2 regions of the Metabacillus dongyingensis genome follow, and region 2 is predicted to be linked to the other one. Evidence: a T-box and tRNA genes for the amino acid it is inferred to sense, from the RefSeq annotation. Region 2 holds a T-box; the other holds one or more tRNA genes.
What was found. The T-box of region 2 lies ahead of thrS (threonine--tRNA ligase). A T-box ahead of a tRNA ligase gene usually reads a tRNA of that ligase, here a tRNA-Thr.

Region 1: it encodes a tRNA-Thr, which carries the amino acid that the T-box ahead of thrS (threonine--tRNA ligase) is inferred to sense. The anticodon was not compared.

The regions. Positions count from the first base shown of each region.
Region 1 is NZ_CP082944.1:173,419-176,815, reverse strand. Features, by position in the region: gene rocF (arginase) at 1-3, opposite strand, end outside; tRNA gene K8L98_RS01030 (tRNA-Ala) at 739-811, opposite strand; tRNA gene K8L98_RS01025 (tRNA-Gly) at 830-904, opposite strand; tRNA gene K8L98_RS01020 (tRNA-Lys) at 909-984, opposite strand; tRNA gene K8L98_RS01015 (tRNA-Gln) at 1,127-1,201, opposite strand; tRNA gene K8L98_RS01010 (tRNA-Tyr) at 1,313-1,397, opposite strand; tRNA gene K8L98_RS01005 (tRNA-Thr) at 1,407-1,482, opposite strand; tRNA gene K8L98_RS01000 (tRNA-Val) at 1,545-1,620, opposite strand; tRNA gene K8L98_RS00995 (tRNA-Glu) at 1,668-1,742, opposite strand; tRNA gene K8L98_RS00990 (tRNA-Thr) at 1,762-1,834, opposite strand; tRNA gene K8L98_RS00985 (tRNA-Asn) at 1,839-1,910, opposite strand; rRNA gene rrf (5S ribosomal RNA) at 1,920-2,035, opposite strand; rRNA gene K8L98_RS00975 (23S ribosomal RNA) at 2,164-3,397, opposite strand, start outside.
Region 2 is NZ_CP082944.1:3,211,190-3,214,586, reverse strand. Features, by position in the region: gene K8L98_RS15685 (HD domain-containing protein) at 1-439, opposite strand, end outside; T-box leader at 638-847, shown strand; T-box leader at 879-1,091, shown strand; T-box leader at 1,123-1,334, shown strand; gene thrS (threonine--tRNA ligase) at 1,380-3,245, shown strand; gene K8L98_RS15675 (superoxide dismutase family protein) at 3,377-3,397, shown strand, end outside.

The sequences.
Region 1 (3,397 bases), 2.0 Mb from region 2:
CATGTAAATCATCCCCCTTAGTAAGAAACTCTGTATCTATTGTACTGATAAAAAGGGTCATGACTCAACTCGACAAAATCGTGTATATATATACAGAGTTTTCTGTAAAATAATTGGAAATAGCAGGGAATAATTAATACGATGATGTAGAGTCAGCTGATTTCCTGGTCACTTGATTATTTTTCCGAATTTCTACTTCACCTTTATGACTGATCTGAATTGAACAAATTAAACATCAAATTGGATCCAAACCATCCAACTCGCATTAGCCGTTTTTTAATTAACGAAAAACTATAACCAACTCGCACGACTCAGTGTTCAATTCCCGAAAATGGGTTTTTGGCTCGCAACTTCATTTTTTTATGAAAAAAAGATATAAAAATACCTGTTACTAGCTGCTGTTAGCCATTATTAATCAAAACTGCTGTTAATTATGAAAGAGTTTAAGCTGTGTATTGAACTTCATATTTAGAACCGAATGCCCAACTCGCAAAAATCAGCCTTTAATTAGTAAAAACTTATTTCTGACTCACCAAAATAATGGTTTAACTTGCGGAAAATGATCTCCAACTCGCAAGCCTCATATTCAAAAAGAAAACTGTTATAACATAAAGGATAGGATATTGAATTCATATATAAATAAAGTGAAGCACGTATCCATAAAGTAATTTTTTTCATTATTCCTAAACAAAAAACCGTTAGACATTAAGTCTAACGGTTTTTACAGGGTGTTTATGATGGAGCCTAGCGGGATCGAACCGCTGACCTCCTGCGTGCAAGGCAGGCGCTCTCCCAGCTGAGCTAAGGCCCCGATATAAATAAGAAGTTCTGGAGCGGAAGACGGGATTCGAACCCGCGACCCCCACCTTGGCAAGGTGGTGTTCTACCACTGAACTACTTCCGCAAAATGGTGTGCCATGAAGGACTCGAACCTTCGACCCTCTGATTAAAAGTCAGATGCTCTACCGACTGAGCTAATGGCACCTTATAAGAAAACACTCTTCAGTTTTGCAAGACGCCCTAATCTAAGAAAGATTATTCTAGGAGCGGCTCGATTTATGTGCTGAAGCTACGCTTCAATGATTACTCGATCGTTCTCTAACGACTGAGAAATCGGCACAAGAAATGGCTGGGCTAGCTGGATTCGAACCAGCGCATGACGGAGTCAAAGTCCGTTGCCTTACCGCTTGGCTATAGCCCATCAATTATGTATTCTATAAAATTCTAATTGACCGTAAAAAGGTTTATGTTAACTAAACATATTATTTACAGTCTAGACAAGAACTATTCAGTTAAGTTTGTCTAAATAAAGTGGTGGAGGGGGACGGATTCGAACCGCCGAACCCGGAGGGAGCGGATTTACAGTCCGCCGCGTTTAGCCACTTCGCTACCCCTCCACACATAAGTGGTGCCGGCAAGAGGACTTGAACCCCCAACCTACTGATTACAAGTCAGTTGCTCTACCAATTGAGCTACACCGGCATATATAGTGAAATACAATACTATTTATTCGCTTTTTAAAGTCGTCTGCTGCAATGTCTTAATGGTGGAGGATGACGGGCTCGAACCGCCGACCCTCTGCTTGTAAGGCAGATGCTCTCCCAGCTGAGCTAATCCTCCGCATAAAAGATTGTTTGATATTTCACATATTAAGACTTAAGTTTGAATGGTGACCCGTACGGGATTCGAACCCGTGTTACCGCCGTGAAAGGGCGGTGTCTTAACCGCTTGACCAACGGGCCGTTTTATTAGTTTAATGTAAGCTCCCAACCGGGCTTGAACCGATGACCTCTTCCTTACCATGGAAGTGCTCTACCGACTGAGCTATGGAAGCAAGGCTCCGCAGGTAGGACTCGAACCTACGACCGATCGGTTAACAGCCGATAGCTCTACCACTGAGCTACTGCGGAATAATGCTAGCCTGGCGACGTCCTACTCTTGCAGGGGGAAACCCCCAACTACCATCGGCGCTGAAGAGCTTAACTTCCGTGTTCGGCATGGGAACGGGTGTGACCTCTTCGCCATCATCACCAGACATAATGACAAAAATTATTATACTATAAAATCCGAAGATTTCAAGTGTTTTTTTGAAAGAAGTTATTCTTTCAAAACTAAATAACGTATGATAACAAGATTCACTTAGGTTTTACACTTTATTAGACTGTGGTTAAGTCCTCGAACGATTAGTATCTGTCAGCTCCACACGTCACCGCGCTTCCACCTCAGACCTATCAACCTGATCATCTTTCAGGGTTCTTACTCACTAATGTGATGGGAAATCTCATCTTGAGGGGGGCTTCATGCTTAGATGCTTTCAGCACTTATCCCTTCCGCACATAGCTACCCAGCGATGCCTTTGGCAAGACAACTGGTACACCAGCGGTGCGTCCATCCCGGTCCTCTCGTACTAAGGACAGCTCCTCTCAAATTTCCTGCGCCCACGACGGATAGGGACCGAACTGTCTCACGACGTTCTGAACCCAGCTCGCGTACCGCTTTAATGGGCGAACAGCCCAACCCTTGGGACCGACTACAGCCCCAGGATGCGATGAGCCGACATCGAGGTGCCAAACCTCCCCGTCGATGTGGACTCTTGGGGGAGATAAGCCTGTTATCCCCGGGGTAGCTTTTATCCGTTGAGCGATGGCCCTTCCATGCGGAACCACCGGATCACTAAGCCCGACTTTCGTCCCTGCTCGACTTGTAGGTCTCGCAGTCAAGCTCCCTTGTGCCTTTACACTCTGCGAATGATTTCCAACCATTCTGAGGGAACCTTTGGGCGCCTCCGTTACATTTTAGGAGGCGACCGCCCCAGTCAAACTGCCCACCTGACACTGTCTCCCAGCCCGATCAGGGCTGTGGGTTAGAATTTCAATACAGCAAGGGTAGTATCCCACCAATGCCTCCACCGAAGCTGGCGCTCCGGCTTCCAAGGCTCCTACCTATCCTGTACAAGCTGTACCAAAATTCAATATCAGGCTACAGTAAAGCTCCACGGGGTCTTTCCGTCCTGTCGCGGGTAACCTGCATCTTCACAGGTACTATAATTTCACCGAGTCTCTCGTTGAGACAGTGCCCAGATCGTTACGCCTTTCGTGCGGGTCGGAACTTACCCGACAAGGAATTTCGCTACCTTAGGACCGTTATAGTTACGGCCGCCGTTTACTGGGGCTTCAATTCAAAGCTTCGCTTGCGCTAACCTCTCCTCTTAACCTTCCAGCACCGGGCAGGCGTCAGCCCCTATACTTCGCCTTGCGGCTTCGCAGAGACCTGTGTTTTTGCTAAACAGTCGCCTGGGCCTATTCACTGCGGCTTTTCAGGGCTATGAACCCTAAAAAGCACCCCTTCTCCCGAAGTTACGGGGTCATTTTGCCGAGTTCCTTAACGAGAGTTCTCT
Region 2 (3,397 bases):
GGTCTGCACATAAGTTAGGAGCTGGCTGTTCAAGAATGGTCCATACTGAATCATCGAGGACGATTTCTTTATAATCATAGCCATATTTATTGAGAATATTTGGTATGTCAGATCCCTCAATAACAGTTTTAACTATTTTTTCGTGGTAATCTTCTTCATCATTTTCAATGACAAAATCAATAACATGTGAAAAAGCAGTGTGGGAAATATCGTGAAGCAGCCCGGCAATTTGTTCTTTTAAAGAACCGCCAAGTTTTTTTATTAATAGCATGACACCAATGGAATGTTCGTATCGGGTCACGTTCCAATTTGGATTTACCAGATAGCTTGCACCGCCCTGATGAATGCCTTTTAACCTTTGCAGCGGTTTACTTCTTATTATTTCTTCCAGAATGCCGTCTACTTTAAACTCTCCATAGATTCTGTCAGTAATAATCATCGTCTCAGCTCCTTTGCTTCTCTAATAGATTATCATAGAGGGCTGCTTCATTCCGAAAGAGTTTTTTAAAGAAGAGAGACATTTGAATTTTTCCGCAAAGATTTCCCGCCAAAATAGGAACACAAAAAAATCCGATGAATATTGTAAAATAATAGTTGAATTATAATGGAATGTATTGTAAACTCAAAAATAATTATTTGAAAAGTGATGAAAAGGACATGAGTCATTTAAACGGTTTTCAGAGAGGGAAGGATTGCTGAGAGCTTCCTAACGCAGAAAATGAACTTACCGCCTTGATACTGCACGGAGGAAATGCCGTGCCGCAGTTGCTGCGTTAAAGCACTGGAGCCATTCTTTTTTAGAATGGAAAGCTGGGTGGAACCACGGGTAAACGCACTCGTCCCTATTTTAGGGATGAGTGCGTTTTTTTAATTTCATAAAAGAAGTACAGATAAGGACATGAGTCATTTTGCCGGTTTACAGAGAGGGAAGGAAAGCTGAGAACTTCCTAATGCAGGAAAAATGAACTTACCGCCTTGGAACTGCATGGAGGAAATACCGTGCCGCAGACGCTGCGTTAAAGCACTGGAGCCATTCTTTTTTTAGAATGGAAAGCTGGGTGGAACCACGGGTAAACGCACTCGTCCCTATTTTAGGGATGAGTGCGTTTTTTTAATTTCATAAAAGAAGTACAGATAAGGACATGAGTCATTTTGCCGGTTTACAGAGAGGGAAGGAAAGCTGAGAACTTCCTAATGCGGAAAAATGAACTTACCGCCTTGGAACTGCACGGAGGAAATGCCGTGCCGCAGACGCTGCGTTATGGCGCTGGAGCCATTCTTTTTTTAGAATGGAAAGCTGGGTGGAACCACGGGTAAACGCACTCGTCCCTATTTTAGGGATGAGTGCGTTTTTTATATTATAAAAGGAGTGTTTAAACATGGAGAATAAAATTTTGTTGAAGGATTTGGCCAATTCCCATCAAGAAAATAAGAAAGTAATAGGAGGGAAGGTAAATGGAAAGGTCTTAAGTCTACATGACATTGTGGATGATATCTCAGAAGTTGAGCTTATTACAAGTGAATCTGATGAACGTCATATTTTCTTGAATCATACTTGTTCATATGTTCTTGCCCAGGCGGTAAAGAGATTGTATAAAGGGGCGATTTTGGGAAGCAGCTCTTATGAGGACAGCGGGTTTTACTATGAGTTTCAGCTGCCTCACAGCATCAGGGAAGAAGAACTGCCGATGATCGAACAGGAAATGCTGAAAATAATGAACGAACAGCAGGAACTTGAACAGCTGAAACTGCCATATGAAAAAGCCGAAGCTGTTCTTTCTAAACAAGGTGAGGCACTGAAACTTGAGCTTATCCATGAACAAAGGGAACGTAACCTAATTCCCATTAGTAAGCATGGAGAATTTATTGATTTATGCAGCGGGCCGCATTTGCCTTCATTAAAATTTATTAAAGCATTTAAGTTAAATGCTGTTTCCGGTTCCTACTGGAAGGGAGATAAAGAAAATATCGTCATGCAGAGGATTTCAGGAATTGCCTTTTCAAGTAAAAAAGAATTAGCACTCCATTTAAAAGAGCTTGAGGAACTAAAAAAGCGGGATCACCGCAAGATTGGAAAAGAAATGGAGCTGTTCATGTTTTCAGAAGAGGCTCCTGGTATGCCATTCTTTTTGCCAAACGGCCAATTAATGAGAAATGAGCTGCAGAATTTTCTTCGAGAGGTTCAAGGGGAAGCAGGCTATCGTGAGGTGCAGACTCCATTAATGATGAATGAAAAGCTGTGGAGGCAGTCAGGGCACTGGGATCATTATCATGAAAATATGTATTTTTCGGATGTGGATGAAGCGAAGTTTGCTTTAAAGCCTATGAATTGTCCGGGGCACATGATGATTTTTAAAAACCAGCTATATTCATATCGGGACCTTCCCGTCAGACTTGCAGAATTCGGGCAGGTTCACCGGCACGAATACAGCGGAGCGCTGAATGGGCTGCTCCGAGTCCGCACTTTCTGTCAGGATGATGCCCACTTGTTTGTCCGGCCAGATCAGATTGTAGATGAGATTAAAAGTGTGCTTCTACAGATAGACAAGGTGTATCGTACTTTCGGCTTTGATTATTCTGTTGAACTATCTACTAGGCCCCTGAACTCAATGGGTTCTGATAAGCTTTGGGAGAAGGCCGAACAATCACTGAAACAAGTGCTTGAAGATTTAAGCCTTCCTTATCAATTAAATGCAGGTGATGGAGCCTTTTACGGTCCGAAAATCGATTTTCATATAAAAGATGCAATGAAAAGAAGCCATCAGTGTGCAACAGTGCAGCTCGATTTTCAAATGCCTGAGAAATTTAATCTAAGCTACATCGATGAAAAAAATGAAAAGCAAAGGCCTGTTGTCATTCACAGGGCAATATCAGGCTCTCTAGACAGATTTCTTGGAATCTTGATGGAGCATTTTGCCGGCAGCTTCCCATTATGGCTTGCACCTGTTCAAGCTGCGATAGTCCCGGTGGCTGAAGTTCATCTTGACTCAGCCGAAAAGCTGAAAAATCAACTGGAACAATGCGGGCTTAGAGTATGCATAGACAGGAGCAGCGAAAAACTGAATTATAAAATTCGCAAGGCACAAAAAAGCAGAGTTCCCTATATGGCTGTAATTGGAGATCAGGAAATTGAAAAAAATGTTGTGAATGTAAGAGTACATGGCGGGAAGAGCTCAGAAGCAATGGACGTTGCACGGTTTAAAAACATGCTTTTAGAAAAAATAGCTAAGCGGGAGCTAGGGTAAAGAGTTTTATATCAGGTAAAAGGAAGAAGAACTAAAGGATCATCTTCTTTTCAGACTATTCTCTCATCTTTGGCGGATATTGTTTACCTTCCCATTTAAGTGGAACAGAGATAGTAAGGAGGAGTGAGAGAATGTCAAAAATAAGGTTGAAA